Regions from separate parts of the Vibrio crassostreae genome, predicted to be linked through region 3. Evidence: predicted binding sites of a transcription regulator. Region 3 holds the regulator's gene; each other region holds the start of a gene.

Region 1 (8,115 bases), 340 kb from region 3:
ACAAAAAAACGGGACTCATAGGAGTCCCGTTTTTGTTTCTATTTTTGACCTTAAGCGACGTTATCAATCGATTGGTCTGGGTACTGAGACTTTGCTGCAAGCTCCTCTGGTGAGAAGTCATCAACGTTAATCGTGTACAGTCTGTGTTCCTCAGCGCTAATCAGAAGATTTGCTTCGTCTTGCGTTAAGATACCTTTTTCAAGTCCCAACTGAGCAACAAGATCAAGTCGTAAGAAGGCACGTTTTTGATGCGTCTCTTTGCAGACTTTGTCGAACAGAGGTTCAGCTTGAAGAATCACTTCTAGCGCTTTTTCAATCTTACCTACTGGGTTGTATTCCGTTGCTTCTAGGTATTGGCCACGACCGATACGAGAGCGTGTTTCACTTGGTGTTTGTAGAATGTGCGCGACTTTGCTATCCAGCTTGTCGTTTGGTGCACGACGGATACGGCCAAATGGCATTAGCACAACACGAAGCAGACGACCAATCACAGGGTTAGGGAAGTTCGCTAAGAACTCATCAATCGCCACTTCAGTTTGGCGTAAGCTATCTTGCATACCCCAATGTACTAACGGTAGATCTTCAGCGTGGCTGCCTTCGCTTTCAAAGCGTTTCAGCGTTGCTGAGCCGAGGTAAAGTTGACTCAGGATGTCCCCCAATCTTGCTGATAAACGTTCTCTACGCTTCAGTGAGCCACCTAGAACTGCCATTGAGATATCAGACAGTAGCGCTAGGTTTGCACTGTAGCGGTTTAGCTGTTGGTAGTAACGTTGTGTCTGTTTATCGGTTTTATTTGAAGGTGTTGGCGCATCTGAACCACGGCCATCGGTTAAACCAAACCACAAGCTGCGGACTAGGTTACTCATAGTAAAGCTAACGTGTCCTGCTAACGCCGAATCAAACTTATCTAGAGCATCACTGCTTTCAGAATAAGCCGCTTCCATTTCGTTAAGTACGTAAGGGTGACAGCGAATCGCACCTTGACCATAGATGATCATTGAACGAGTCAGGATGTTTGCGCCTTCAACCGTAATCGCGATAGGCGAACCTTGGTAGCCACGAGCTAGGAAGTTCGATGGACCTAAGCAAATACCTTTACCGCCAACAATATCCATAGCATCGATGATGCTGCGCTGACCACGGTGTGTACAGTGGTACTTAACGATTGCTGAGATAACCGAAGGTTTTTCGCCAAGATCGATACCTGCAACGGTTAGATTACTTGCCGCATCCATCACATAAGCGTTACCCGCTAGGCGTGCAAGTGGCTCTTCAACCCCTTCCATGCGGCCAATCGGTTGTTTGAATTGACGACGAATACGAGCATAAGCGCCCGTTGCTAATGCAGCAGACTTAATACCACCCGTTGAGTTTGAAGGCAGTGTGATACCACGACCAACCGACAGACACTCAACCAGCATACGCCAGCCTTGACCTGCCATTTTCTGGCCACCAATGATGAAGTCGATAGGCACAAAGATATCGTCGCCTTGCGTCGGACCGTTCTGGAACGGCACATTCAGCGGGAAGTGGCGATTGCCAATTTCTACGCCTTTTAAATCCGTTGGGATAAGCGCACAAGTGATGCCTAGATCTTTTTGGTCACCAAGCAGACCATCAGGGTCACGCAGTTTAAAGGCCAAGCCTAATACCGTCGCGACAGGTGCTAGGGTGATGTAACGCTTGTTCCAAGTTAGGCGCATGCCCAATACTTCTTCACCTTGCCATTCGCCTTTACATACCACACCGTAATCTGGGATTGAACCTGCATCAGAGCCAGCTTCTGGGCTCGTCAGGGCAAAACAAGGGATCTCTTTACCTTCCGCTAGGCGCGGCAGGTAATGATTTCTTTGTTCTTCTGTACCGTAGTGTTGTAATAACTCACCAGGGCCTAATGAGTTAGGTACGCCAACCGTTGATGACAATACGCTAGAAACGCCGGTTAGCTTCTGAAGAACCAAAGACTGAGCGTAAGCCGAGAATTCTAAACCGCCGTATTTTTTCTTGATGATCATGGCGAAGAATTTATGGTCTTTCAGGTATTGCCATACTTCTGGTGGCAAATCAGCAAGTTCATGTGTCACTTGGTAATCATTGACCATCTCACACACAGTATTTACTGGGCCATCTAAAAATGCTTGTTCCGCTTCCGAGAGTTTCGGGTCAGCAATATTCTGAAGTTTCTTCCATTCAGGCTTGCCTTTGAACAGCTCTGCTTCCCACCATACTGTGCCAGCTTCCAATGCTTCTTTTTCTGTCTGGGACATCGCTGGTAGAACTTTCTTAAATAAAGAGAGTGCTTTTTGGCTGATTAGGGTCTGACGAATGGTCGGTACAGCAAAGATCGCAACGGCTAACAAGTAACAAAGCCAACCAGTGACGGCCACGCCGCCGAACAGTGTTAATGCTACCATTGCGCCAGTTAATACAACTAATGCACGTACCAGACTAACTCTATGGTAAAGACAGACGCCTAAGATGGCTGTCATGCCGAGTAGGGAGAGCAATATGTTCATGATCGATTTCCTTTTCAGAGATCACTTATTGTTATTAAGTTTTAGGTAAGAGGTCTAACCAGTCAAGTGTAAACAAAATATTAAATATTTGTAAAACTCCAAAGTGAATAAAAAGTGATCTCAATAGAGTTAAAGTTCTAATTGTGAGAGGTTGGTGGCGAATATTTGGACGGATCGGCAGCGAGACTCTAATTAAGGTGGCAATCTTTGGGCTTAAGTGTCGACACTATTTCATGTTTGTGGGTAAACTCAGGTAAAAGAGGGGAAAACCCTCAGCTCTCATTTCACGTACTTTAAGTTGCGTAAAAAAATATAAGAGATAAGCCTTATGTACCATGACCTAATCAAAAGTGAATTGAACGAAGCTGCTGACGTTCTGAATAAGTTCCTGAGTGATGACCATAACATCGCTCAAATTGAAGCGGCGGCAAAACTGATTGCTGACTCATTCAAGCAAGAGGGCAAAGTGCTTTCTTGTGGTAACGGTGGTTCACACTGTGATGCAATGCACTTCGCAGAAGAGCTTACTGGCCGATACCGTGAAAACCGTCCAGGTTACGCTGGTATTGCGATTTCAGATCCAAGCCACCTGTCTTGCGTGAGTAATGATTTTGGCTACGACCACGTATTTTCTCGTTATGTAGAAGCGGTAGGTCGTAAAGGTGATGTGTTGTTCGGTCTGTCGACTTCAGGTAACTCTGCCAACATTTTGAAAGCGATTGAAGCTGCTCAAGCTAAAGGCATGAAGACGATTGCATTGACGGGTAAAGATGGCGGTAAAATGGCGGGTTGCGCTGATATCGAAATCCGAGTGCCACATTTTGGTTACGCAGACCGTATCCAAGAGATTCACATTAAGATCATTCATATTGTGATTCAGCTTGTCGAAAAAGAGATGGAAGAATAATTTTACAGACATCTGGAGCCCAGATTTCTGGCTCCATTGGTTTTAATAGGGAGTAGATTAAACCATGTGTGAATTGCTCGGTATGAGCGCGAATGTGCCAACTGATATTTGTTTTAGCTTTACTGGTCTTATGCAGCGTGGAGGTAACACCGGCCCGCATCGTGATGGCTGGGGTATTACCTTTTATGAGGGTAAGGGTTTTCGCACCTTTAAAGATCCGAATCCGAGCTGTGAATCTAAGATCGCTGACTTGGTTCAAAACTACCCAATTAAAAGCCAAGCTGTTGTCAGTCATATCCGTCAAGCCAATCGTGGTGGCGTCAATCTAGAAAATACACATCCTTTTACCCGAGAGCTGTGGGGGCGATACTGGACCTTTGCTCACAATGGTCAATTGTCAGATTATGATGATCTGGTGAGTGGTCGTTTCAGACCTGTCGGTGAAACGGACAGTGAACTCTCTTTTTGTTGGCTACTGAAACAACTTGAAGAGCGTTTTCCTGAACCGCCTCAAGACATGGAAGGTATGTTTCGTTTCGTGGCTGAGTGTTGTGACAAGCTACGCGAGAAAGGTGTTTTCAACATGTTATTGAGCGATGGTGAGTATGTGATGACATACTGTACTAACCATTTGTACTGGATAACCAGACGCGCGCCTTTTGGTAATGCGAGTCTGATTGATGAAGATGTTGAGATTAACTTTCAAGAAGAGACCACGCCTAATGATGTGGTTACGGTAGTGGCGACTCAGCCTCTTACTGACAATGAAGAGTGGTTTAGAATGAAGCCGGGCGAATACGCACTGTTTCATTTTGGTGAGCTGATTGGTAACAACCATCAAGCATTGGAAGATGTCGCTTATGCGCCGAAGAAGGTGGTAAGCCAAGCACCGACTGAGCCATTGAGTTAAGTAATTCGAATAGTTTTATTTTGAAACGCATAGAAGAAAGGCCGCTTACTGTACTAATGAATCAGTAAGCGGCCTTTTTGTTTTTATTTGGTTTAGTTTTAACGAATTACTCTTCTGCGTAACCGTGCTTGCCCAATGCCTTGCTGTCTAAGATAGCTTGTCCGTTTGCCATTGATAAACGATCTTCCGCGAACCACTTGCAGACCAGAGGATAAATGCAGTGTTCTTGGGTGAGTACTCGGCTCGCTAGCATGTCGGCATCATCCCCTTCAAATACTGGCACCTTAGCTTGTAAGATTACAGGACCACCATCGAGCTCTTCGGTAACAAAGTGGACGCTGGTGCCATGCTCTTTGTCCTGAGCATCAATAGCACGCTGGTGGGTGTGCAGCCCCGGATACTTAGGTAACAGAGAAGGGTGGATATTGATCATTTTACCCGCGTAATGACGAACAAACTCTGAACTCAGAATGCGCATATAGCCAGCGAGTACAATCAGGTCGGGTTGGTAAGCATCGATCTGAACCATCAATTCATGATCAAATTCTTCACGCGAATTAAATTCTTTTGGATTCACCGAATGAGCGTCAACACCTGCTGACTTTGCTCTCTCTAGACCAAAAGCCTCTGCTTTGTTTGAGAAAACGGCCTTAACAGAGGCATCAATCGTGTGGCTCTCACAGGCATCCAAAATTGCCTGCAAGTTACTTCCGCTTCCTGAGACTAAAACGACGATGTTTTTCTTAGAGTGACTGTTATTCATAGAATGGCTGTTCTTCATAGAGTGGGTCATGCGATTGGTTAACTGGACTGTTTACAATGTACCTACATAAACTAAGGTTTTCTGCGGGCTAAATAGCAAAATGAGGACCATTAGGTCCTCATTGATTAACTAACTAAGTAAGTGAGCGTATCACTTATTTGATTTCTACTTGCTCTTCGCCAGCTTCAGCGTTTGCGATCTCACCGATAACCCAAGCGTTTTCGCCTTCTGCTTTCAGTAGTTCAACAGCAGCGTCTGCTTGATCTTTAGGTAGAGCAACAACTAGGCCAACACCACAGTTGAAAGTGCGGTACATTTCGAATGTCTCCACGTTACCTTTCTCTTGTAGCCAGCTGAAGATAGCAGGCCATTCCCAGCTCTTGCCATCAATGACTGCTTTAGTGCCTTCAGGAAGTACGCGTGGGATATTTTCCCAGAAACCACCACCTGTGATGTGCGAGATAGCATGAATGTCATGCTCAGCAATCATCTTAAGTGCCGATTTGATGTAAATCTTAGTAGGTTCTAGTAGGTGCTCACCGATAGTGCGACCTTCTAGTTCTTCACTCTTATCAGCACCAGAAACTTCTAGAACTTTACGAATTAAAGAGTAACCGTTTGAGTGTGGACCACTTGAACCAACAGCGATAAGTGCGTCGCCTGCTGCTACTTTAGCGCCGTCAATGATGTCAGCTTTTTCTACAACACCAACACAGAAACCAGCTACGTCGTAGTCGTCGCCTTCGTACATGCCTGGCATTTCAGCCGTTTCACCACCGATTAGTGCACAACCAGCTTGAACACAACCTTCAGCGATACCAGAAACAACGTCTGCTGCTGTATCTACATCTAGCTTACCTGTTGCGTAGTAGTCTAGGAAAAATAGCGGCTCACCACCTTGAACGATTAGGTCGTTCACACACATTGCCACTAGGTCGATACCAATGGTGTCGTGTTTTTTCAGATCCAAAGCAAGGCGAAGTTTAGTACCAACACCATCAGTACCTGAAACAAGTACCGGCTCTTTGTATTTCGTTGGAAGTTCACATAGGGCGCCAAAGCCACCAATACCGCCCATTACTTCAGGGCGACGAGTGCGTTTAACAGCACCTTTAATACGGTCTACTAGTGCATTACCTGCGTCGATATCAACACCAGCGTCTTTGTAGCTTAGAGAAGAAGTATTACCACTCACGGGATAGTCCTCGAACTTAAGTTGGATGTGAAAACGGCGCTATTCTAACAGGGCTTGATTACCAAGAGCAAACGTTTGCGCGGTTTTTTTTATTAGAATAAAGATTCTGAAATAACCTTAGAGTTCGTGTATAATCTACAGGTTTGTTTAAATATTGCCGGAGTTGGAAATGAAAGTTGTTGAAGTGAAACACCCGCTAGTAAAACATAAAATTGGCCTGATGCGTGAAGGTGAGATTAGCACTAAGCGTTTTCGTGAGCTAGCGACAGAAGTGGGTAGCCTTCTAACATACGAAGCGACATCAGACTTTGAAACTGAGCGTGTGACGATTAACGGTTGGAACGGTCCAGTAGAAGTTGACCAAATTAAAGGTAAAAAAGTAACGGTAGTGCCAATCCTACGTGCTGGTCTAGGCATGATGGACGGCGTTCTTGAGCACATCCCAAGTGCACGTATCAGCGTTGTTGGTATTTACCGTGACGAAGAAACACTTGAGCCAGTACCATACTTCAACAAGCTTGCATCTAACATCGACGAGCGTATTGCTCTAGTGGTAGACCCAATGCTTGCGACTGGTGGTTCTATGATCGCGACTATCGACCTAATGAAAGAGAAAGGTTGTAAGCACTTTAAGATTCTTGTGCTTGTTGCTGCTCCTGAAGGTATCGCTGCTCTAGAAAAAGCGCACCCAGATGTTGAGCTTTACACGGCCGCAATCGACGAGAAGCTAAACGACAAGGGTTACATTGTTCCTGGTCTTGGCGATGCTGGTGATAAGATCTTCGGTACTAAGTAATTCGGTTTCAGCTTAAGTGACTCTAAACCGTTTCTTAACTCGCTGAATTAGCCGTATTAGTAAAAAGGGAGAGCATTCAATGCTCTCCCTTTTTTGATCTTGTTGGTTTGTGATTCTTTTGAATCTAGCCTTACCGATTCATTAATCGATTTGAGCTTTGTCTACCACAGTGTTGTCACCTAACTCTTCTGGAAGCACTAGGTTAAGTAGAATCGCCACGATACCGCACAAGCTTACGCCCTGTAGGCTGAAATCACCGATACCAAAGGCCATGCCGCCAATACCAAAGACTAAAGTAATGCCGACAATCACAAGGTTGCGTGATTTGTGTAGGTCAACTTTGTTTTGAATTAGAGTATTCAAACCTACGGTTGCGATAGAGCCAAACAGTAGAATCATGATGCCGCCCATTACAGGAACCGGAATCGTTTGAAGTAGTGCACCTAGCTTACCGACCAATGCAAGAACGATAGCTGTTACAGCAGCCCAAGTCATGATCACTGGGTTGAATGCTTTGGTCAGCATTACTGCACCTGTTACTTCACTGTACGTAGTGTTTGGTGGCGCGCCCAGCATTGAAGCGGCAATGGTTGCCACGCCGTCGCCAGTAATAGTGCGGTGTAAACCTGGTTTCTTAAGGTAGTCTTTGCCTGTTACATTAGAAATAGCAAGCATGTCGCCTACGTGCTCAACAGCAGGTGCAATCGCGACAAACACCATAAAGAAGATAGCGTTGATGTTGAACTCTGGCGCAGTGAAGTTTGGTAGTGCTAACCAAGATGCTTGCGCTACTGGTGTGAAGTCTACCGCGCCGTATACCAAGCTGGTGATGTAACCCGCAACAATACCACCGAAGATTGGCAGCAGCTTAAGGAAGCCTTTTGAGAACACACTGATGACAATCGTCACTAACAGTGAAATAGAAGAGATCCACAGTGCAGCGTCTGCATCAACAAGTTGAACCGCGCCATCGCCTGTCTTACCTAGCGCCATGTTAACTGCAACAGGTGCAAGACCTAAACCAATAA
Region 2 (8,115 bases), 890 kb from region 3:
GATTGGTTCGTAAGCGATGATAGCGCCTTCAAGAGCTTCAACACCTTGAGTGTTGATAACAGCGTCAAGTTGACGAGCACATACAGCAACAGTTTCGCCTGCTTCGTTTTGTGCTTCAGATTCACCGATACAAAGAACTGGAGTTAGGCCGTTCTCTTTTAGGAATGCGAATTTCTTAGCTACGAACTCATCTGATTCGTTGTGGTATTCACGACGCTCAGAGTGACCGATGATGATGTGAGATGCGCCGAACTCTTTAAGCATTGCTGGAGACATGTCGCCAGTGAATGCACCGCTGTTGTTTAGGTCAGAGTTTTGAGCACCTAGGATGATCGCGCTGCCCGCTTCAGTAAGCGTACGCTCAGCAAGATCAACGAAAAGTGCTGGTGGAGCAACTGCTACGTCTACGCCTGTTACGCCTTCAAGTTCAGCGTTAAGACCGTTTAGTAGATCAACAACCATTTCTTTGCTGCCGTTTAGTTTCCAGTTACCCATAACTACAGGATGACGCATAGGAATATCTCCAAAGTATTTAAATAAATCGAATGTAAAAAAGTAAACTTTATTACGAAATAATATAACAGATTAATATCAACAGATCATGACTGTGGTCATGACTTTCTTGGATCTTACTCAATGGTCAGAGTAGATTTTGAGCATATATCAGTGATCCGGCAGACAGAATAATAGCTAACTTCTCGGATTTTTCATCGTTAGTTGTTATTAAGGGACAAACGATTGCGTTAACAACAGGAAGTAACAATGCCGAATCTAGTTCTAGAGTACTCCAATTCAGTGGATGAGCGAGTGAATATCCAAGGCTTACTGGAAGATCTCCACCAAGTCGCTCTCACATGTGGCTTGTTTGATGTGCCATCAGTGAAGTCTCGTTCACTGCGTTGCCATAATTGGTTGGTCGGTGATGAGGAAGATAGTGTAGACTTTATTCATATCAGCTTTGAGTTACTTTCGGGACGAACGGAAGAGCAAAAGCGAGAATTGTCACGATCGTTAATGCAGATCCTGCAAGAGCAAGCGAGTCATGTAAGAAGCTTAACGGTGAATATTCGTGATATGGATAAAAGTTGCTTTCAAAAAGTAATAAACTAACCATTGCTGCTGACTTTTAGCGGCGTATAAATTTGAGTATTTAAGATGTCGATGAAAGATTTACTGCTCTCTTTCAAGGGGAGAATTGGTCGTAAGACTTACTGGATTTGGAATATTTTCTACTACATAGCGATTACTGGTTTTGCTTCTGGTATCTCTGTGTTGTTCCCTGCTTATTCGTATATCCTGCTACCAATCTTCCTATTGATGCTTGTGATCCCAGATCTTGCGGTCACCGCTAAGCGCTGGCACGACCGCAATAAGTCGAATTACTGGCTATTGCTAAATGTGCCGCTAGTACTGGGTCGTTTAGCTTCGCCAATGGCTGCGACTACCACAGAGCCGGTATCGCCAATTCATATGGCGGCAACCGTCGCGGCATTAGTGTGTGGCTTATGGATTCTGATTGAGTGTGGCTTGTTGAAGGGCACTGAAGGCCGTAATGACTACGGCGAAGACCCATGTAAATATTGATAGATAAGAAGGGAGCATTAGGCTCCCTTTTTTCTTTTTAATGCCTTGCTACTTTCAGTACATTTTAGGTTCGGTATTCGGCTTAAAAGGCACGATATTTTCAGGCAGAGATTCTTCAAAGCCGCTGCGCCCTTCGAGTGCATCTTGGAACTTACAGACCTGACAGCGCAACTCTTGCATGAGCACGACATTGGCATGGTGTGGGTTTTTACAGCGACTAACCACTAAGTCGATGTGACTTTGTTGAGCGCGAAGCCTACCTTGCATGGTCTCTGAAGCCGAACAAATCATCTGTTCGCACATCTCGTGTTTGAATTGGTTGAATGCTTTAGGATCGCTTTTCGCGAGTTGGACAAGTTCGTCAAAGGGTGGCAGTTTTTGAGCGGGTTGAGGATGCGCCATCATTCCTTCCTTAGCATTAAGCGTGTTTCATATGCTATAAGCTTAAGAAAGAAAACTGTACAAATTTTAATCTATTTGCATTTTCTCAATATTGAGACAGCATCAACCGTTTATCGTTACGATCAAAGTGCGGGTGTTAAGGTGTAAGTGCAGCGTCTCTCGCCAGCAATTATGTGCTCTGTACGGCTTACGTGGCACTCATCTTTTAGTAACTCAGTAAACACATTGAGCTCAGATTGGCACAGGCTAGGGCAGCGAGTTGCAGCCTTGCAGATAGGGCAGTGGTTCTCAATCAAGATGTAGTGATCGTCATGCTCTTGAAGCTCTGCCATGTAGCCTTCGTCTTCACGAAGCTGGGTGAGTTTTTTAAGTTTGCTGATGAGTGAATCACAGTCAGATAGCGCAGTTTGATACTGCTTTAGTGTGTGTTGTTCACGCTCGGCCGCAACCTTAGCCAGCCCTTCTTTACCAAATAGATTTTCCACAGCATCAATCACTTGAATAGTGAGTTCACCATGTCGGTCTGTAAATTGGCTGTGGCCTTGTTGAGTCAGGGACCAGTGGCGAGTCGGGCGACCCACCTTCACTTTCACATCATGAAACGCAAGAATACCGTCATCTTCCAGGCTTTGCAGATGTTGCCTTGCACCCATTGTCGTCATGCCAAATTCTTCTGACAGTTGTTTCGCGGTTACCGCGCCTTGACGCTTAATGGTCTGTAAGATTTTGTCGCTTGTTTTCATACTATCCCTACCTCATGAACCTTACTATTATGAGGCAAGGTGTTTATAAAGCAAACCATTTACTATATTGATGATGATTTACTCTATAGCTCGCGTTTTACTTTATAGCTCGCGTTTTACTCTATCGGCAGCCATGGTGAGATTCTGGTGCGCCAATAAAAACAAAAGGCTGATACTTGGTATCAGCCTTCGAATATTCTGTTTCACCGAGTTTAGACTTACAGGATATGACCTACTACTTCTGGATCTTTACGCTCTAGGTAGTGGATAGATTTGATGCGGCGAATCGTACGGCAGCGGCCACGGATAAGCAGAGTTTCTGTGGTTGCGATATTACCCTGACGAGTAATGCCTTCTAGTAAGTCACCCTTAGTGATGCCCGTTGCTGAGAATACAACGTTGTCGCTGCGTGCCATGTCTTCCATCTTCAACACGATACCCGCCGTTACGCCCATTTCTGCGCAGCGCTCAAGTTCAAGTTCACCGTGCTTACGGTTTTCTGCTGTGTCGCCTTTCACTTCGTGACGAGGTAGAAGACGACCGTGCATATCACCATCAAGTGCGCGAATTACCGCGGCAGAAACCACACCTTCAGGTGCGCCGCCGATGCAGTACATGACGTCCACTTCGCTGTCTGGCATACACGTTAAGATAGAAGCCGCAACATCACCGTCTGGCACAGCGAATACACGAACGCCCATAGCTTGCATGTCGGCGATGACTTGATCGTGACGAGGCTTTGCCAGTGTGGTTACGACTAGAGTATCGAGTGTTTTACCTAGTGCTTTCGCAATGTTTTCTAGGTTTTCTGTTAGTGGTAGTTCTAGGTCAATCACGCCTTTAGCACCTGGGCCTACAACCAACTTCTCCATGTACATATCAGGCGCTTTAAGGAAGCTGCCTTTTTCGCCTGCAGCCAATACAGCCAATGCATTTGATTGGCCCATAGCTGTCATGCGTGTCCCTTCAATTGGATCAACTGCGATGTCGACAGCGTCGCCGCCCACACCTACGTTTTCGCCGATGTACAGCATAGGTGCATCATCGATCTCACCTTCGCCGATAACAATCTCACCGCTAATTTCGGTTTTGTTTAATAGGCTACGCATTACTTCTACAGCAGCGCCATCTGCAGCGTTTTTATCGCCACGGCCAAGCCACTTGTAACCAGCTAGTGCTGCACCTTCTGTGACACGAGAGAATGACATTGCTAAATCGCGTTTCATGCGGACTCCAAAATTTTCAAAGGGGGAATAGAAATTTCGCGGCGAATTTTACCATATCCAAAAGGAAACGTTTGCCTTTTTGTTTTTTGGAGATTGCTCTCGATCAATTCGCAGTGGAAAACAGTTATTATTCATCAAAATAATCGGTTTGCCGTTGTGTCGCTAATCGTTCACGTCAATATTCGGTAAAAAGCGCTGTTTTTTTCATCGAATGGCGCAAAATATCGAATATATTGAGTGTTTATCCTTGCTCTGCTGAGTAGAATGGGGAAATAAGTGGAGTGAACCTTCACCATCAAACGGATAACTTAAAGGTAGGCCAGAATGTCTTTTGAAGTACTAGAGCAGCTAGAAGCAAAAATTCAAACAGCAGTAGATACAATTGCACTTCTTCAAATGGAAGTGGAAGAGCTTAAAGAAGAGAAACAAGCACTAGCAACAGAAGCTGGTGAGCTAAAAGCAAGCCGTCACGAACTAGAGCAAAAAACTCAGCAAATGCAGGAAGAGCATTCAGCATGGCAAGATCGCATCCGTAACCTTCTTGGTAAAATGGATGAAGTAGAGTAATCGACTCTTCAGATTTAAAAAAACGCCCGCTACTCAGTAGCGGGCGTTTTTGTTTGCGTTCTAATACTTCGTATTCTTATGCTTTGTTTTAGTATTCAAAGCCGAGTGAGTTACTCGACCTCTTCTTCCTCAACATCCAGATCGAGTTCTACATCTAGAGGTTCGGCTGAAAGAATGATACCGGTGTTGTCGGCGTAGAGGTAATCTTCTGGTAAGAAGGTCACGCTACCAAAGTTCACTGGAACGTCTAACTCACCGACACCCTCTTGGCTCGCACCAACGGGAATAGAAGCCAAGGCTTGGATGCCTAAGTTCATGTCTTCAAGCTCATCGACTTCACGAACACAGCCGTAAACCACAATACCTTCCCACTCATTGTCTTCGGCAAGTAGGGCAATCTCAGCATCAATCAGCGCTTTACGCAGTGAGCCACCACCGTCGATTAACAACACACGCCCCAGACCATCTTGCTCTAGTACAGAGCGAATCAAAGCGTTGTCTTCAAAACACTTTAATGTCGTGATCTGTCCTGCGAAGGATGCTCGTCCACCGAAGTTGCTGAACATTGGTTCCACGACATCAACTTGATCCAAATATATGTCGCACAGTGCTGAAGTGTTGTATTCCATTCGTATACCTTTTGAACAATGAGCTTACTTTGAGTATATCGGTGCTTGATCCCTTTGCAATGATTAGTCTCATTTAACTCAATAGAGTTTGAGCTACGACAACCCCTGCAAACAATAGGTTAGTGACCAGTGAGCATTTCACAATCACTGGCATCATTGGTGCAATCTGCGCGGGTTTTTCGGTTTCCCAAACAGCTTTGCCATGTTTATAAACAATAATAATACTCAGTAAAAACGGCAGGCTGATCCAGGCTGGCTTTTCTTGAATCAGTAGGTAAATAGCGAAAGACGCAAGGGCGAGACCAAGCAAGGCGAAATGATAGTGCTTAGCTTTGCGCTGTCCTAGGCGAACTGCCATGGTACGTTTACCACATTCGCTGTCGTTTTCGATATCGCGCATGTTGTTGATATTGAGTACCGCAACCGCCATCAGTCCGCAGCCCAGTGCAGGGAGAAACAGGCTTGGTTCAACATGGCCAGTGTGCAAGAAGTAAGTCCCCGATACACCTAACAAACCGAAGAAGATAAACACCGATAAGTCGCCAAGGCCGATATAGCCATAAGGTTTATTACCGACGGTGTAAGCGATGGCTGCAACAATGGCTAATACGCCTAATGCAATGAAAGATAAGATACTTTCAATCGAGGTTAAGGCGTGAAAAATAAGAATCAGCCCAGCGACCATGGTAAACACGATGTTGAGAATGATCGCTTGCTTCATGGTTTTCGCTGTTACCGCGCCAGATTGCATGGCGCGTGTTGGTCCCAGGCGATTTTCGTTGTCTGTGCCCTTAACTGCGTCGCCATAGTCATTGGCTAGGTTCGACAGAATCTGTAATAGGGTGGCGGTTAGAAAAGCCAGTAGTGCTATCGATAAAGAAAACTGACCGCCGGCGAACGCTAAACTACTTCCTGTAAGAATAGAGACGAGTGCAAGAGGCAGAGTTTTTGGTCGTGCGGCATCAAGCCAAATCAGTAGAGATTGTTTCATCGTAGGTCTATTTCTTTGTAAGTCTTCGTTTCAAACTGTGATTTGAGTATACGCCCATTTTTCGGGTAATAAAAAGCCCACTCGAAAGTGGGCCTTGAATTCGCTTATTAGCTGCTATTTCTTTGAGATAGAGCAATAAGTTGGAGTTTGGTGTGCTACAGGATGAAGCGACTTAAGTCTTCGTCTTCTACGAACTCACCAAGTTTCGACGTTACGTAAGCTTCATCAATAACAAGCTTGCTGCCAGCTTTGTCTGTTGCTTCGAATGAAATCTCATCCATTAGACGCTCCATTACCGTGTGTAGACGACGCGCACCGATGTTCTCAGTGGTTTCGTTTACGCGCCATGCTGCGTCCGCAATCTGGTTGATGCCATCTTCAGTGAACTCAATGCTCACATCTTCTGTTTTCATTAGGGCAATGTATTGCTCTGTTAGAGATGCTTTTGGTTCAGTCAGGATGCGTTTGAAGTCATGCGCTGATAGTGCTTCAAGTTCTACGCGGATTGGTAGACGACCTTGTAGCTCAGGGATCAGGTCAGATGGCTTAGCCACTTGGAATGCGCCTGATGTGATAAACAAGATGTGGTCAGTTTTAACCATGCCGTGCTTGGTTGATACTGTGCTGCCTTCGATAAGAGGCAGTAGGTCACGCTGAACACCTTCGCGAGATACGTCTGGGCCTGAGCTGTCGCCACGCTTACAGATTTTGTCGATCTCATCGATGAATACGATGCCGTTGTTTTCAGCGTTGAAGATCGCGTTCTCTTTTAGCTCTTCTTGGTTCACAAGCTTTGAAGCTTCTTCTTCCGTCAGTGCTTTGAATGCGTCTTTGATTTTCATCTTACGCTTTTTCTTGGTGTCGCCTGCTAGGTTTTGGAACATGCCTTGCAGCTGGTTTGTCATCTCTTCCATGCCTGGAGGTGACATGATTTCAACGCCCATTTGCGGCGCGGCTACATCAACTTCGATCTCTTTGTCGTCTAACTTACCTTCACGCAGTTTCTTGCGGAAAATCTGGCGAGTGTTTGAAGAGGTGGTGTCTTCTGTTGATTGCTCGTTCTGACCCCAAGCATCACGTGCTGGTGGTAGAAGGGCATCAAGAATGCGTTCTTCAGCTTGTTCTTCAGCGCGGTACTGTACTTTCTCCATCGCTTGTTGGTGTGTCATCTTGATTGCAACGTCCGTTAGATCACGGATGATTGTCTCAACTTCTTTACCAACGTAGCCAACTTCGGTGAACTTAGTCGCTTCTACCTTGATGAAAGGCGCGTTTGCTAATTTCGCTAGGCGGCGAGCAATTTCAGTTTTACCGACACCTGTTGGGCCAATCATTAGGATGTTCTTTGGTGATACTTCAACACGCAGGCTTTCTTCAAGCTGCATACGACGCCAGCGGTTACGCAGAGCGATAGCTACTGAACGCTTAGCGTTGTCTTGGCCGATAATGTGGCGATTGAGTTCGTGAACAATTTCGCGAGGAGTCATCTCAGACATGGTTTTTCCTTAATTCTTTAATCACTGTTGAATACAACGTTATTGATGGAAGCGGTCGTTACTCTGGCTTTGGCAGCTCAACGGTGCTTTCTAGTTCTTCAATAGTGTGGTGATGGTTGGTGAAGACACAGATGTCGCCCGCAATGTTCAGCGACTTTTCTGCGATTTCACGCGCATCTAAATCAGTATTTTCTAATAGTGCAGTAGCTGCTGCTTGAGCGAAGTTACCGCCCGAACCGATCGCAATCAGGTCGTTCTCAGGTTGAACGACGTCACCGTTACCTGTGATGATCAGTGAAGCGGTCTCATCCGCTACTGCTAACAGTGCTTCTAACTTACGTAGAGCACGGTCGCTACGCCAATCCTTCGCCAGCTCAACGGCAGCTTTGGTTAGGTGACCTTGGTGCATTTGCAGCTTGCTTTCAAATTTTTCGAATAGCGTGAAAGCATCAGCGGTACCGCCAGCAAAACCTGCCA
Region 3 (8,115 bases):
GAGGGTTGTATCCTGCGTCGCGTTATCATTGATAAAGATGCAGACATCGCACCGGGTACACAAATTGGTGTCAATCTGACAGAAGACAAAAAGCATTACCACGTCTCTGACGATGGTGTGGTAGTGATTTCTAAAGGAGCACGAGTTGGTTACTAAGACTCTCTCGGTACTTTTTGTAGCGTCTGAAGTTGAAGGCTTGATTAAAAGTGGTGGCTTGGCTGATGTAGCCAAGGCACTACCGAAAGCGTTGCAAACACTCGAACAGGACGTTCGAGTGACTATCCCCGCATATAGAAATATTCCAAACATTGATTCAGCAGAAGTTATTTTATCGACTGAACTCGATCATTGGCCTCATACGGCTTACCAAGTTAAAAAACTGAGCGTAGAAGGCGTTCCAGTTTTTGGTATTGAATGTGCCAAATATTTCGACCGTCAAGAAATGTACGCAGAAAACAATCAAGCTTATGCTGATAACGGAGAGCGCTTCTCGTTCTTCAGTGCAGCCTGTCTTGATATGCTTCCTAAGCTTGGTTTTCAACCGGATATCATTCATGCAAACGACTGGCATACTGGTTTTGTACCTTTCTTGCTTAAATCGCGTTATCAACAACACGATTTCTTTGAAAATACGCGCAGTGTTATCTCGATTCACAATGCGGTTTTCAAAGGTGTGTTTGCATACGACGAACTGCAATTCCTACCTGAGATGCACAGCTACAATGTGCCGGAAGCTTCAGTAAGTGACACTCATGTCACTATGTTAAGAGCTGGCGTGATGTGCGCAGATAAGGTGAACGCAGTAAGTCCTACCTATGCAGAAGAGTTGAAAACGGAGTTAGGTAGCCATGGTATGGCAGCAGAATTCCAACACAGATCTGCGGATCTTTTCGGCATTTTGAATGGTTGTGATTACGGTGCTTGGAACCCGGAAACAGACGCTTTCCTTCCTCGTAAATACAAAGCGACCAAGCATAGTATGGCTCGCGGAAAATCAGCTTGTAAGCAAAAGCTGCAACAAGACGTGGGTTTACCCGTTGCCGATTGCGCGGTTTATGGCATGGTTTGTCGCCTGACGAATCAGAAAGGTGTTCATTACTTACTGCCTATCATCGAACAGTTTTTGAAAAATGACCTTCAGATCGTGATTGTCGGTACTGGCGATCCGGTTTTGGCGAGTCAATTGAAAGAGCTATCAGCACTTCACTCAGATAAGTTCTCGTTCGTAGAAGCGTACAATAATGAACTTGCGCATTTGGTTGAAGCGGGCTCTGATTTCTTCTTGATGCCTTCTGAATTTGAACCGTGTGGTTTAAACCAAATCTACAGCATGGCTTACGGTACTTTGCCGATTGTTCGTTCTGTGGGAGGTTTAAAAGACAGCGTGAATGATTACGATGAGGATCCTGAAGTCGCGACTGGGTTTGCTTTTGAAGAGCCAACACCGCAAGCGCTATTAGCTGTGTTACATCGTTCATTATTGCTTTATGCACAAAACCCATCTGAAATTAAGCGTGTCCAGCTTTATGCGATGCAGCAAGATTTTAGTTGGGAAGATGCGGCTAAAGAATACCTCACTATGTACCATTCAGCACTTTAACTTGTTGACTTAGCATTAAAATTAGCTGGCGGACAACAACAGCTCGCAATAAATGAAGGCGCTCTAATCGTAGAGTGCCTTTTTGTTTCCTGGTCAGAGCACATCACGTTTACGAAGACAAAGCTTGCAAACTCATTTTAGTCAGGTAGAAAAGGTGGGGTAGGTATTCACATGACTAATGATAGGTTTGACACTATTATCACTTAAAGTTCTTAATAGCGTGATATCCTTAGTCACCGCCTCGTGATGAGGCACAGCTCCATTCCAATAATTAAAGCGATAGGTATGTCTGAGAGTTTACTATTTCATAAAACATTTACTCACCCTACGAGCGATGAGTGGGTTGTATTTGTGCATGGCGCAGGAGGTAGTTCCTCCATCTGGTTCAAGCAGATCAAAGCGTATAAACAGCACTTCAACTTACTTCTCATTGATCTGAGAGGGCATGGTAAATCAGACAATATACTTAAAGGGCTGATTTCGAATCGTTATACGTTTAAATCGGTGACGCTTGATATTCTTAAAGTGTTAGACCATCTTAAAATCCGTTCTGCACATTTCGTCGGCATGTCTTTGGGTACGATTATTGTGCGTAACGTTGCAGAATTAGCGGCCGGTCGTGTACGCTCAATGGTGCTGGGTGGTGCCGTGACTAAACTCAACACTCGTTCTCAAGTCTTAATCAAGCTGGGTAACCTCAGCAAGCACATCATTCCTTATATGTGGTTATACAGCCTTTTTGCTTACGTTGTTATGCCACAAAAAAGCCAGAAAGAGTCTCGTCACCTGTTTATCCGTGAAGCGAAAAAACTGTGTCAAAAAGAGTTTAAACGATGGTTTATATTAACGGCTGATGTAAACCCATTGATGAAATATTTCAAAGACAGAGAGTTGCCGATTCCGACTTTGTATTTGATGGGTGAGCGAGATTACATGTTCATCAAACCAGTTAAAGAAATGGTCGCAGCGCATGAGTCGAGCGAGCTAGTAGAGATTCCGAATTGTGGGCACGTATGTAACGTGGAAAACCCTGAAGAGTTTAATCAGCGTTCGATTGCGTTTATTCAAAAACAAATCCAGTGATTTTCTAGGCGCGAAATCAAAGATAATGATTGAATCGAATTGAAATAAAAACGGGAAGCTAATTTTAGCTTCCCGTTTTTATTTGGAGGAGGTATCGGCCTAATTGTCTTATAAGGTCACTGAAACTCTGCTATTCGGGTGAAGCAGCACCGCACTGCCAACAAGAGCCGAATTGCGCTTCGTTGACTTCATGACACTCACCACAACGCCACTCTTCATAGATGATAGAATCTTGCTGTTTTTGGTAGTCATTGACGATTGTGCGAGCTTTACTGGCCAATTCTGGCTCATATAACCACACGTAAGGGTCAGTTTCTTCCGTAAATGGGATTTCCCCTTTCAATCCGAATAACCCTTCACCACGGACTTCACAGGCAATATTCTCGCTTTCTAACAATCCACAGATGATATGAGCTTCTGTCGGATTCGATGCACTGAAGATTTTCATTGAAATAGAACCTTATTCGGCTATCTGTGTTGTTTGGCTATTATAAATTATTCAGCTACGGGTGCTGAGCGAAACTTACCCATCAACCATTTAGCAACTATTGGGAATATCCCCAATAACGCAAATGACAATAGTACTGAAGGGGAGACGATGCCTGAAAGTGAATCAATTTCTGCGAGCTGAGTACCAGCATTCAAGAAAACCGCCGTCCCCGGTAACATCCCGATCTGACTTGTAATGTAATAACGACTCACTGACATCGGTGTTAGACCCATCAATAGGTTGATAAGGAAAAATGGGAATACAGGAATCAGACGCAGAGAAAATAAGTAAAATGCGCCGTCTTTTTCAACTCCCTTGTTAATTGTCGCCAATTTGTCACCAAACTTGGTTTGAATCCAGTCACGCAACAAGTAACGGCTACTTAAGAAGGCTAAGGTCGCACCGATCGCACTTGCGAAAGATACTAGCAGCAAGCTATTCCAGAAGCCAAATAGCGCAGCCCCTAATAGGGTCACAACAGCGGCTCCGGGAATGGAGAAAGCTGTAATCATTACATACGCGACAAAATAGATAGCGGCAGCAGCAATAAAGTTGCTGTCAATATAGTCATTTAACACAGCTTGTTGGGCCTTAGCATTTTCAAGCGTTAAGTACTGGCCGAAATTGATGCCTAACACCACGATGGTTACGACCAACACAATACCCAATATCATTTTCTTACTCATTGATACTTCCTCTAAATTTTCAATGCATACCGATAGTATAGATAGACAGGCAAAGCATAGATTAACTTTCATCAGATATAAAAAAAGCCGCAGTAAATGCGGCTTAGTTATGTATATAGATTGCACTGACAATGTTAATTGACCCGATTGATAAGCTCTTCGCGACGCTGCTGCGGTATAACAGACCAATGTGTACCATTGATCGCGCCTTCTAGCGCCCAAAGTAGTTCAATACTGACAGAAGACGCATGCGATTCTTTGATGGCGTTAAATGCGTTTACAGAGCCAGATTCATATAAACGTTCTACAGAATCGATCCCTGCCTTTTTCAACATACGCTCGGTAGCGAGTCGAAGATTAGGCAGATCTTTGAGTCGGGTCGGCTTAGCAGAAGACTGCTCAGCTTTTTCTTCTTTAGCAAAACCTAGAGACGTGGTTGCAAGTTGCAAGATTTTTTCTTGGTCTTGCCATAAGCCTTCAGGTAAAGCGAAATATTTAGTAACGACAGGGAAACCACGTTTTTTGTAGACGTATGGTTGAAACCCTTGTTGTTCGAATTGTTTCGTTGTGCCTCTGTCTGCGCGTATGTGCAACTGGTCATTTACAACCAGAGCAAACATAGTGTCATCAGCAAAAAGACCGAAGCCACCAAACATTGAGCGTGATTTTATTTTTCCTAGGGACTCAAATAACTTCATCGAGTCCTTTAGTATCGGTTTATCCATGTTATTTATCTCGGTGTATTTGAACTACGCCACCAAATAAGCAGGTCCGAGAGATTAGCAAAATGTTGCAATTACATTGTCAATAAGCCGTAAATTACTAAATTATTAGTAGTTACTGCATTTTGCCATCGGTAACCCCGCTACCATACCAACGAGTGGTTTAGGCCGGAAGCTTTGCGTCTCACTCTTTCGAGTGGTTTGCCCTGTGCGTGACTGATTGAATAGAATAAAGTTTTTGTTGAATGAAGCTCACAGTTGATATTTCAAAATGTGACATTGCTTCAATTAATGATCTTTCCATTGTGCATATAGGTTCATTATAGTTGTTGATAAAAAAAGCGCACCTAAAGGTGCGCTTGATGACATTAAACTTGAATTATCAATTAATTTAACGTTTTAACTGTACTTCGCTCAACAATTTCAGGGTGCATTTCGAAGACGCGTTTTTCGTGGTCTTTGTCTTTGATGCGCTCTAATAGAATTTCGAATGCATTCTTACCAACACGACGTTTTGGTTGGTGAACTGTCGTTAACGGTGGAGAGAAGTATTCAGCCAGTTCGATGTTGTCGTAACCGATCACTGAGATATCTTCAGGAATGCGAATGCCTTTTTCTTGCAGGCGGCTCATTAGGCCGAGTGCCATTGTATCGTTAAAGCAGAATACCGCCGTTGGGCGATCTTCCATCTCAACGATTTGTTCTGCAGCAAGTACTGCTGTATCACACTCGAAGTTGCCTTCGATGATCATATTTTCATCGGCAGAAATCTTAGCTTCGTTGAGTGCGCGCTTGTAACCGGCAATACGTTCAACACATGCTGCTTTGTCTAAGTGGCCACTTAAACATGCAATCTTAGAGTGACCGCGTTCAATAAGGTATTTGGTCGCTAGGTAGCCACCTTCTTCAGAGTTATCGATGATCTTATCAGCCTGAGAGCTCTCAGGGCCCCAGTCCATGATAACTTTAGGGATGTCAGCGTGACGGTCTAACATCTCTCTTAGTTCTTCAGTTAGGTCAGAACACATAACTAAGATGCCATCTACACGTTTCTCTGCAAGCATTCGAATGTAGTCACGTTGCTTCTCATAGATACCGCCCGTATTACACAGGATCAAAGTGTAACCTTGACGGTAGCAGTAGCTCTCAACACCATCGATAACTTCAGAGAAGAATAAGTTAGTTGATTGAGTCACAAGCATGCCGATAGTGCGTGTGGTATTACACTTCAAACTACGAGCAACAGCACTTGGTGCATAGTTGAGTTCATCTACGGCTTTGTTTACTTTTTCTTGAGTTGCTTCTGCAACAAAGCGAGTTTTATTGATTACGTGAGAAACGGTTGTTGTTGATACGCCGGCTAAGCGAGCGACATCTTTTATAGTGGCCATGGTTTTATCCTATTAGAAGCTACTTTCCCCAAGTACGGAATAAAGTAGCCGTTAAGCTACCTAACTAAGAGCTTAAATTTGTAGGGCTCTTTGGGTACTAAAGTGCTAAAAAACAAAAAACCGCTATTGAGCGGCTTGTCTTAACACCGAAATGCTCTGAACTTTAATAAGTATAGCATTTCGTGAATGTTTCATATTTTATCGTTTGCGGTCACAATTTTAGACTGACTAGAAATTACTCGCAATAAAATTCACCCAGAAATCCGGGTGAATTGTCACATTCTACTGAATTTATTTACCTAGTCATCCAATAAGCTATTCACCAGCTAAATATTGAGTGTCTAATTGACAGAATGCGAGTAGCAAAGATGAGACGGAGGCGTAGAAACCGAATTCATCAACGTCATGACATTTCACGTTGAACTTTGGTACCCAAGTCAGCAGTTGTTGTTCGATAAACTGCTGTTGAACGGCAAATGAATTCTCTAGCTCTTCTTCAATATCCGTTTCGTTTGAACGAATGATCAAGTTACCAAGGAAATCGAGTTCGATAGCAATGTGGTCTGCTGGCTCTTTTAGATCTTGGTTCACCACTAAATTGTGCTTAGCCATGATCTCTTCCATATCTTTTGCAGGCTTATCATTCAAAAGGCCAGTTTCACCGATATACATAGAAGCGTAAGGAAGAGCACCGTGTTTATCTGTTTTTAAGAAAAGATCGCAAAAGTCTGCAGACAATTCTAGTTGAGCATCTTCACGTGTTTGTAGGCGGTTAAGCGCATCCACTAGCTTATCAATCGCTGGCTTTAGTGTTTCATTTTCGCCTAAACCAGTCAGGAAAGAACGAATTTCAACAGAGTGGTAGTGATCGAGTTCTTCTTGAGTGAGCTCTTTGGCAAATAAGCTTGATAGCCACCAGTATATTTCTGCTCTTTGCTCGTTGAACGCTTTCGTATCTTTCATTTGTTAGATCCTGACTTAGTCTTGTGATGTTACTTATATGCATCTTGAAGTCACTTGGGCATAAGCACACCAAGGCTGAATAACAAGGTTATTTGCGAAACGCAAAGTTACTCGTTAGTAGTAATGCCTATATTGAATTGCGATGGACGATAAATAGCAAGGTTTAAGATTGTCTTGTATCAAAAAAAATCCATGTTTCTGGCTTTTATCTTCTGTACTACTAGAATTGTTACGAGTTATGAATAGAATAGTCACTGAAACTATTAAATAAGAAAAGTGGTGTAGATGAGCTATCACGTATTAGTCGTAGAAGATGATGTGGTAACCCGCAGTAAACTGGTTGGATACTTCCAGAACGAAGGTTACACAGTGAGCGAAGCGGAAAGCGGCGCTCAAATGAGAAGCGTGTTAGAAGAAAACAACGTTGACCTCATTATGCTGGACATCAACTTACCAGGCGAAGATGGATTGATGCTAACTCGCGAATTACGCAGTCAATCAGACATTGGAATTATTTTAGTTACTGGACGCACGGATAGCATCGACAAAATCGTTGGCCTTGAAATGGGCGCGGACGATTACGTTACTAAACCCTTCGAACTCCGCGAGTTATTGGTTCGAGTTAAAAACCTACTTTGGCGTATTTCTGCCGCTCGTAAAACGGCAGCTGGCGCAGTAGAAGAAACATCAGACGAGTCTGTGGTTCGTTTCGGTGAGTGGACATTTGATATTCCTCGTCGTGCGCTAAGCAAAAATGGCGAGCCAGTGAAGCTGACTAAAGCTGAATACGAACTGTTGGTGGCTTTGTCTTCTTACCCTAACCAAGTATTAAGTCGCGAACGTATTCTGAATATGATCAGCCACCGAGTGGATGCACCGAATGACCGTACGATCGACGTACTGATTCGTCGCATGCGTGCAAAAATGGAATTCGACCCTAAGAACCCACAAATCTTTGTGACGGTTCACGGTGAAGGTTACATGTTTGCTGGTGACTAATGTTCTACGTGAACTTTTAGTTGGGAACGACATATGAACGAAAAAGCCGAGACATCATTGATGTCTCGGCTTTTTTATTGCTTAGCGGTTGTCGTTATCGAACTGACAGTCTACGAATTGTTTTACGATTCTACCTACCAATAAGCGGATTTAAACATTAGGCTGAGTTAGGCATAAGCAG
Region 4 (8,115 bases), 200 kb from region 3:
TCACGTTAACCAGTGTGCGTGCTTTTGGAATCGGCGTTAGGTTTAGCTTAGCTTCCGTGATGAATGCTAACGAACCTTCAGCGCCACATAGAACGCGAGTCAGGTCAAAGCTATCGTCTTGTTCGTTGATTGCATTCTTTAGATCGTAACCAGTTAAGAAGCGATTCAGCGGAGGGAATTTATCCAGAATTTGAGCGCGCTTGTCTCGACAAATAGCCTCAGTCACCTCAAGGGCATGGTGAGCGAATTCACCTTCAACGGGTAAGCCGTGTGATAAATCAGACTCTAAACATGAACCGTCTGCGAATACCGCTTGTAGCGATAATACATGGTCAGACGTTTTTCCGTACTTCAATGACCCTTGGCCCGAAGCATCGGTATTGATCATGCCACCCAAGGTTGCTCGGTTACTTGTGGAAAGGTCTGGAGAGAAAAAGTAACCATACGGGCGAACAGCGTCGTTCAATTGATCTTTAACGACACCAGACTGAACTCTTACCCAGCCTTCTTTCTCGTTAATCTCAAGAACCTTATTCATGTATCGCGACAGGTCAACCACGACACCTTTTGTTAAAGATTGTCCGTTGGTTCCGGTACCGCCACCACGAGGGGAAAAGGTCACACGTTCGTAAGCAGATTTAGAAACCACTTTACCGATAAGCACAACATCTTGCGTTGTTTTAGGAAGGATGACCGCCTGCGGCAATTGCTGATAGACACTGTTATCAGTCGCCACAGCCAAACGGCTAGAATATTGAGATTCAATGTCGCCAGTAAAGCCCGCTGTTTTTAGTTCATCTAAAAAGCGTACGACAACTGGATCGACATCAGCATTGAGTTGAAGTCTTGGTAACATTTGCTTCCTGCCCCTACTTCGCTGATCCTATCAGCATTGGGTTATCTGAGATTTTTAATAATTTTCTTTGAATTTCGTCACTTTACTACTATTAAGATCATATAAAAAGGTGATCAAATCAGAATCTCAGTGCAAGAATGGAGAAATAGTCACTTTCGTCTTATTTCAGTAGTAATATACTGAATAACATTTTGTTTAAGACATCTCCACGAGCACATCACAATGAAAAAAAACAAAACAGTCACAACTGAAGATATCCTTCTTAAACTATGCCAATCAGTCTCAAGCGTACTTACTTCAGCGACGGCTTCTCAGGTGTCCTATTCAGCCATGGTTCAAAAGATCAACAAAACAAGCCTAAAGCCAGACTTTGGTTGCTTCGTTCTGTTTGACGGCGGCTTTTCTGGTCTTGTTGTTATCAATTTTACGTCCAAAGCAGCGTTAGAGATCTACACCAATTACATGCGCAATATGGGCATGCCTGAAAACGAGCTCGCTGTGCTTCATACTTCAGACGAAGTGGGTGATGTATTGGGTGAGTTGATGAACCAATTGGTGGGTGACTTCACCAATAAAATCCGCAAAGAACTGCAAACCAACATCACACAAAATCAACCGAAAATGCTGGCTCTGAACAAACAAGTAAACCTTTCTGTTGATACCAATCTCGATCGTCCACAAGCTCGTCGTGTGACCTTCTCTACCGCCAATAACAACATCTTCTACCTTGAGCTTGCGATGGATAAAACCGAATTCATTCAATTGGAAGAATTTGAAATCGCAGAAGACGAATGTCCAGATAGCATTCTTGAGGCGACTCAGAAAAAAATGCAAGAAGCGAACAAACCAGCGCAAAGCTCAGGTAACGATGCAGCAGCAGATCTACTCGATGAGCTTGGGATCTAGTTTGCTAAAGCTCTAGCCATAATGACAAATCGTGTCACTAACGCCATCAATACTCTTGATGGCGTTTTTGTTTTTGTCGCCAACTCGGCTCATGCAGTCCAATGTTCACCGTCTCACTTGTCCATCAAACCAGTTTTGCCTTTCTGTTACCCGCGAAAACATGTAAAATGTTGGACTTTTAAAAATTTGCGGTACTGATTAAATTGTCGATGGATAAGAAAAAAGCCCTAAAGAAAATTGCCAAGTGTCTTGAGCTTGGAAATTCTGCGAACGTCAATGAAGCTGCCAATGCGATAAAAATGGCGCATAACTTGATGCTGAAATATGGTCTCGAAAAAGACGATATTGAATTTATCAAGATGGGGAAAACTCAGTCCAGTCACCTGTTACCTGCAAATATCAGTTCTACACTGCTGCGCGTTATTCGCGGTATCAACACCAAGTTTGGCGTAGAAGCCGTGTTACTGAATCACAAAGGCCTCAAGCGCGTTGAATTCATTGGTGAAGCCGACCGCGCGATCTTCGCAGCCTTCGCTTTCGATATCATTTATCGCGAGCTGAATGAACACACCGGCCAATTCAGAAATAGCTTTGCTGGCTCTGGCACAGGATCATTAGAAGTAACACGCCGCGTGAACTCGTTTGTTTCAGGCTGGGTTGAAGGTGCACTTGAAAAGCTGCCAACCATTACTCCAGACGACGAATCAAACAACAAGATCAATAACTACATTGATAAAGAATTCAAAAATATCGACCGTGAAACGTTCAAACAGCAACTGAGAGAAGCGATGAAAAACCTCACCGCCGATTATGAAGTTGGTTTGAAGAAAGGTCGTAAATTGTCTGTTAATCGACCAGTTGGCGGTACCCAGGCAGCTAAAAAGATAACTAAATCATAGAGCCACTTTACATTACTTCGGCGTATTGATAAAAACCATCAATAAGATTTACAGGACTATGTTTGTCACTCGGATTCATTCGTTTGATAGAAGTACATGATGGAGAAAATACGTTGAAAAAAATCACACTAGCCCTAGCGCTTACTATCGCTTTAACGGGTTGTCAGGCAACTCAACGCCAAAACGCGACAACTGGCGAATCTGAGACTAACTCTGCAACTCAAGGCGCTCTAATTGGTGCACTTGCTGGTGCCGTTGCTGGTGCAGCTACCGGTGACTCTAAAGACCGTGGTAAACGTGCACTTATTGGTGCGGCAGGTGGTGCGGCTGTTGGTGGTGGTATTGGTTACTATTTTGACCGACAAGAAGCAGCCCTTCGTGAAGAACTAATGAACTCTGGCGTTCAAGTAGAACGTGTTGGTGAGAATCAACTTCTACTTCGTCTGGAAAACGGCATTGGTTTTGATTCTGGTTCTTACGCTTTAGAATCAAGCATTCACAACACACTTCGCGGCGTTGCGCGCATCCTAGTTGAATACCCAGACACAAGCCTAGTGATCGAAGGTCACACGGACAGCACTGGCAGTGAGTCGACTAACCAAATCCTTTCTGAGCGTCGTGCTGAATCTGTTCGTGCATTCTTGATCTCTCAAGATGTAGCAGCAGGCCGTGCCATTGCTCGTGGTAACGGTGAGCGTTACCCTCTATGTGACAACAATACCTCTCAAGGTCGTGCTTGTAACCGTCGTGTAGAAATTCAAATCTTGCCGCTTAAGTAGCACGATTAAAGCCCAGTCCGTCTTTATCTATTGAATTAACCTCTATATAGTTGTTTATCAGTTATGTTACTCAATTAACGTAATACTAATAACCAACAACCATAAAGCGTATTCATACTGACATATCGACTCTGGGCTTTTTTACGAGACTTATCTTTTGCTTATCCAATCCAACTTTTTGTCATCGTCACTTCTTAGAACTCTATTTCTAGTCCTCGTTTTTTCCTCGATACTGTTGCCCACCCCACATTTCGTGCACGCAGCAAGTAGTAATGAGTTTTCACTACAGTCACAACCTCAAGATCCCATTTCTCAATACCAATTAGCGCAAGCGTATGAATTGGGAACGGATGTGCCTGAAAACATCGACGACGCATTCTATTGGTACTCTCAATCTGCAGATAATGGCAATGCAGATGCACAATTTAAACTCGGCGAGTGGTACTTGGCAGGAACAAGTGTCGAGCAAGATAACAAAATGGCCCTAGAGTGGTTCATCAAAGCTGCACTGCAAGGTAACAAGAGAGCTCCAGTGGAAGTAGCAAAGATCTATGAGTCCTCACTTGAAAAGGAACTACTCCAACCATTAGATGCCGCGCAGCTATGGTATGAAGCTGCCTTAAAAGACAACCCTAATGCAGAAGATGGCTACACCCGTGTTCTACAAGCGCAATTCAACCAGCAGCGCGCAAAGCAGATCTCTTCAATAGAACAGCTCGATGACAGCATCGACTCTGAAATCGACAGCAGTCAGGGGCTATCTCAGCAAGTGCATTCTAGCCAAGCGACACGCTCTAAGCTCTCCAGTTCTAACCTAACCAGCTCTGAATATATGATTGGTGCTGCGTTGGCCGTGTTGATTTCAATCATCAGCATTATTGCGACTCTCGTTATCTCAAGAAAAAGACAAGCTCTAAAGTCGGGTGATTCACGACAGCAACAACAATCACTTGAAGCGCAGCTTAGCTCGAAGGACCTTACGATTAGGCAGCAAAAACGACAACTGCACACTATGTTTCACGAATTGAAGAAGCAGAAAAACAGCAAAGGTCTGAGTAATTTGCAGGTCGCTTGTGCTCTATTTGGGTACACACCAAATTCAATACCTGACCAGAAAAGCATCAAAGTTCGATACAAACAACTGTCGAAAATCTATCACCCTGATGGTCATGGATGTGACGAAGAAATGAAACGTTTGAACAATGCGCTAAAAACCATTTTACAAAATGTTACAAAACCGTAAACAAACACACATCTTCATTTTCCTATATCTCAAAGATATCGATTTTATTGGTGTTGCAATCGATCCCCCTCTCAAAAACGGGTAACAAACTATTAACTAATGGGTCTTACTTGTGTCATAATTTGCGCCGAAAATACACCTGACTTAAACAGGTGAGGAGAGAATATGTTCACAATAGAAGGCGTTTGTGATTGGTGCAAAAAGCCAAGCCTAGTTAAAAAGCACGACTACCTAGATGGTAAGTGTCATCATGCATGTAAAGAGTGCAATGATATTGCAACCATTGATGTTCGCCAGTTCAATATTGGTGAAATGGAAATGAGAGCAAAACTCTCCCAAGCGACATTGAGATAAGCAACACCGTGAAATATAAGAAAGCGCCTAAGGCGCTTTTTTTGTGCTTGTGGTTTTCTCTCTTCTCTCTTCTCTCTTCTCTCTTCTCTCTTCTATACAGGTATATACAGTACTTTTCTGTCAAAACCACTGTATACACCTGTGTAAAGCTCACGTTTTTTCAACTGATGAGACAAAACAGCAAATTCATTCAAATTTAATTTATCAAATAATTTCAATGGCTTAATTACATTTCACCCATAATTCCAGACGAAATCGTCCAATAATCCCGCAAAAAACGCTTGATCTTATAAGCAACTAAAACTACTGTATACACATACAGCATGTATATAAGGACAGCAAAATGATTCAAGCACACGTTAAAGCCCAACACTCTAGCCCGCTAGTTCACTGCGCATTTACATCAGTTTCTCGTAAAAGCAAAAATTCAAACGAGGAAGCATTGTTTGCAAGAATGGCGTTGCTGTCCAATCAACACCAGTGGCTACTTTTTACGGCTCAAACACCAAGACCATCGGCTAAGCAGCTTAAGCAACATAATGTTTGCTGCGACCGTGTTATTCATATGAAAGCCTCTCATCAAATGACCGAAGTAGAGACCGTCGAGAAAGCAATCCGCTCTAAGAATGCGAGTGCGATTGTTGCAAGTGCATCGATTGATCAGTTCAGCCAACAGTACCTAAGAACATTAGGATTGCGCTTTCAGTGTGAAGTCTTCTTTATGGATGCAAATTCAGAGCGCATTCACTAATCTAACGTCGCTCAAAAACACAGTCCAAACATACTGCCTTCCCCTGCCCTACAATTCGCCAATTATTCAGCGGATAGTTAGGCGGGGGTTTTTATTTGATCAATAGATTTAGCAATCGTTTGCTTTTTCTCTGGAAGCAAACAGTAGATTGGGTATAATGCCCGTCTAATCATGTGCACACCGCACTTCTCTGTATGACGTTTGATAAAAGATAGGAATGTCTAAATGAGCCTTGCTGATCAAGTTCTTGCCGTAAATGATGACCTACCAATCCGTACTGACAAACCTGTCCACAGTGGCAAGGTTCGCTCAGTCTACTGGTTAACTGAAGAAGATAGCCAACGACTAATTAAAGAGAAAGGTTACGATGTAGCACCAGATGCGCCTTTAGCAATCATGGTGATCAGTGACCGTATCTCTGCATTTGATTGTATCTGGCGTGGTGAAGGGAATCTGAAAGGTGTTCCAGGTAAGGGAGCAGCTCTAAATGCTATCTCTAACCACTGGTTCAAATTGTTTAAAGACAACGGCCTTGCTGACAGTCATATCCTTGATATCCCTCACCCATTCGTATGGATTGTACAAAAAGCTCGCCCAGTCATGATCGAAGCGATTTGTCGTCAATACATCACAGGCTCTATGTGGCGTGCATACGCGAACGGCGAACGTGAATTCTGTGGTATCGAGATGCCTGAAGGCCTAGAGAAAGACAAGAAGCTACCAGAGCTGCTTATCACGCCTTCTACTAAAGGGATTTTGAAAGGTATTCCTGGCGTTCCAGAAGCTGATGATGTGAACATCACACGTAACAACATCGAAGACAACTTCGCAGCATTCAACTTCACTCAGGCAAGTGACATCGCGCATTACGAGAAGCTGCTAAAAGAAGGCTTCAACGTGATTAGCCAAGCACTGGCGAAAGTAGACCAAACCTTTGTCGACACTAAGTTTGAATTTGGTTACGTCAACGATGCTCAGGGCAAAGAAAAACTTATCTACATGGACGAAGTTGGTACTCCAGATTCATCTCGCATTTGGGATACTCAGGAATACAACAACGGCAACATCGTTGAGAATTCAAAAGAAGGCTTCCGTCAGTTCTTGCTTAACTACTTCCCTGATGCCGACATTCTTTTGAACAAAGAACGCATGCCAGAACGTGAAGCACTAGCTCGTGACAACGAACTGCCTCTTGATTCGCTAATGTCTCTTTCTCGTACTTACCTTGATATCGCGGCGAAAATCACAGGTGCGGAGATCGTACTGAGCGAAAATCCTAAACAAGAGATCATCGATGTACTGCGCGCTGACTATGGTCTAATCGACTAGTCGCTTTATTGCTTAATCGCTTTACCTCAAAATAAAAAGCTAGAAAGCTAATAAGCTCGTAGACACAAGTTTCAGATACTAAAAGGGCCTCAATATTTGAGGCCCTTTTTACGTATGCGTTTTACTATTCCTGAGAGAGATTATAGGCGAACTGAAGTTACAGCCTAATCGTGAACTCTTCTCCAGAATTACCCGCAATCACTAAATGACTGCGCGATTCAATATACTCGATCTGCTCTTCTTCAAGAGAATATGGCATCACCACTTTGAGCTCATTGATCCCTTCCAGCTTCGCGAGCTTGAGTAAGGTCACAATATTCGACTCATCACTTTTACGCGTCGACATTGATTTCAATGCCATCTGCCATAAACGATCTTCAGGGCTTGCTAGCTCTTTAATGCTATCTCGCCAGACGGTACTGAACACTGGCGCAATTGTGGTGAGTGCTTCCAGAAAAGTCCATTTTTTACTGCATGAGGCGCCAAGAAATGTTGTGTAATCGAACTCTACACGCGTCTCTTCCTGTTTATCCATGATGTCCCCCGACACTTTGGCAACACAATATACTCAATATCTATCAACTCTTTCTTTATAGCAATAGGATATAGAAGAATAGTCTTTTATGACCTTTTGATTGGTTAAAAAGGCATATAAAAATCAAACTTGTAACAAAATAAGCACTGAAAAATCATATATGCACCTATTTGATTAATATTTTAGAGATAAAACTTATCCATCTATTTGATATCAATTATTCGGCTCGCTTTTTTGTACTGAATACGCCAGCCTGACCATGTCGGCAGCTCCCAACGTTTTGGCGATAACTTTCGACTACCCGATTGATAGTGAACGTAAATCAGCTTTCTCGCGGGCAAGTATTCTACATCGAGTTGCAAGTCGGCAAGGCTCAATGCAAACGGATATTTTTCCGAAAATTCTGAATAGAGCCAAGTTGGAATGCCATCGAACGGTATGTCTGCGTGGTCAAACATTTCCA

The links. The regulator PurR, encoded in region 3, represses purine synthesis genes. The targets are predictions, from matches to a motif close to TNANGNAAACGTTTNCNTNA.
Region 1: the regulator PurR is predicted to act here: its motif matches at 6,355-6,374, upstream of purM (phosphoribosylformylglycinamidine cyclo-ligase).
Region 2: the regulator PurR is predicted to act here: its motif matches at 4,015-4,034, upstream of glpX (class II fructose-bisphosphatase).
Region 4: the regulator PurR is predicted to act here: its motif matches at 5,896-5,915, upstream of OC193_RS09515 (phosphoribosylaminoimidazolesuccinocarboxamide synthase).

What each region holds. Positions count from the first base shown of each region.
Region 1 is NZ_AP025476.1:2,662,887-2,671,001, reverse strand. It holds gene fadE (acyl-CoA dehydrogenase FadE) at 51-2,516, opposite strand; gene lpcA (D-sedoheptulose 7-phosphate isomerase) at 2,845-3,423, shown strand; gene OC193_RS11835 (class II glutamine amidotransferase) at 3,488-4,333, shown strand; gene purN (phosphoribosylglycinamide formyltransferase) at 4,440-5,126, opposite strand; gene purM (phosphoribosylformylglycinamidine cyclo-ligase) at 5,251-6,291, opposite strand; gene upp (uracil phosphoribosyltransferase) at 6,461-7,087, shown strand; gene OC193_RS11815 (uracil-xanthine permease family protein) at 7,229-8,115, opposite strand, start outside.
Region 2 is NZ_AP025476.1:3,211,644-3,219,758, reverse strand. It holds gene tpiA (triose-phosphate isomerase) at 1-513, opposite strand, end outside; gene OC193_RS14525 (5-carboxymethyl-2-hydroxymuconate Delta-isomerase) at 763-1,110, shown strand; gene OC193_RS14520 (DUF805 domain-containing protein) at 1,156-1,584, shown strand; gene OC193_RS14515 (DUF3135 domain-containing protein) at 1,639-1,986, opposite strand; gene OC193_RS14510 (helix-turn-helix transcriptional regulator) at 2,109-2,729, opposite strand; gene glpX (class II fructose-bisphosphatase) at 2,948-3,955, opposite strand; gene zapB (cell division protein ZapB) at 4,280-4,522, shown strand; gene rraA (ribonuclease E activity regulator RraA) at 4,633-5,151, opposite strand; gene OC193_RS14490 (1,4-dihydroxy-2-naphthoate polyprenyltransferase) at 5,225-6,142, opposite strand; gene hslU (HslU--HslV peptidase ATPase subunit) at 6,298-7,638, opposite strand; gene hslV (ATP-dependent protease subunit HslV) at 7,697-8,115, opposite strand, start outside.
Region 3 is NZ_AP025476.1:2,323,446-2,331,560, reverse strand. It holds gene glgC (glucose-1-phosphate adenylyltransferase) at 1-156, shown strand, start outside; gene glgA (glycogen synthase GlgA) at 146-1,600, shown strand; gene OC193_RS10360 (alpha/beta fold hydrolase) at 1,886-2,683, shown strand; gene OC193_RS10355 (putative signal transducing protein) at 2,814-3,131, opposite strand; gene OC193_RS10350 (TVP38/TMEM64 family protein) at 3,179-3,859, opposite strand; gene OC193_RS10345 (TfoX/Sxy family DNA transformation protein) at 3,994-4,584, opposite strand; cyclic di-GMP riboswitch class I at 4,712-4,797, opposite strand; gene purR (HTH-type transcriptional repressor PurR) at 4,968-5,972, opposite strand; gene torD (molecular chaperone TorD) at 6,288-6,935, opposite strand; gene torR (two-component system response regulator TorR) at 7,221-7,934, shown strand.
Region 4 is NZ_AP025476.1:2,123,216-2,131,330, forward strand. It holds gene ydiJ (D-2-hydroxyglutarate dehydrogenase YdiJ) at 1-856, opposite strand, end outside; gene OC193_RS09485 (DUF3334 family protein) at 1,079-1,762, shown strand; gene OC193_RS09490 (DUF2786 domain-containing protein) at 1,972-2,661, shown strand; gene OC193_RS09495 (OmpA family protein) at 2,775-3,440, shown strand; partial or broken gene OC193_RS26055 (tetratricopeptide repeat protein) at 3,598-4,165, shown strand; partial or broken gene OC193_RS26060 (hypothetical protein) at 4,246-4,683, shown strand; gene OC193_RS09505 (hypothetical protein) at 4,849-5,037, shown strand; gene OC193_RS09510 (SulA-like leucine-rich domain-containing protein) at 5,381-5,788, shown strand; gene OC193_RS09515 (phosphoribosylaminoimidazolesuccinocarboxamide synthase) at 6,014-7,117, shown strand; gene OC193_RS09520 (hypothetical protein) at 7,275-7,652, opposite strand; gene OC193_RS09525 (helicase-related protein) at 7,856-8,115, opposite strand, start outside.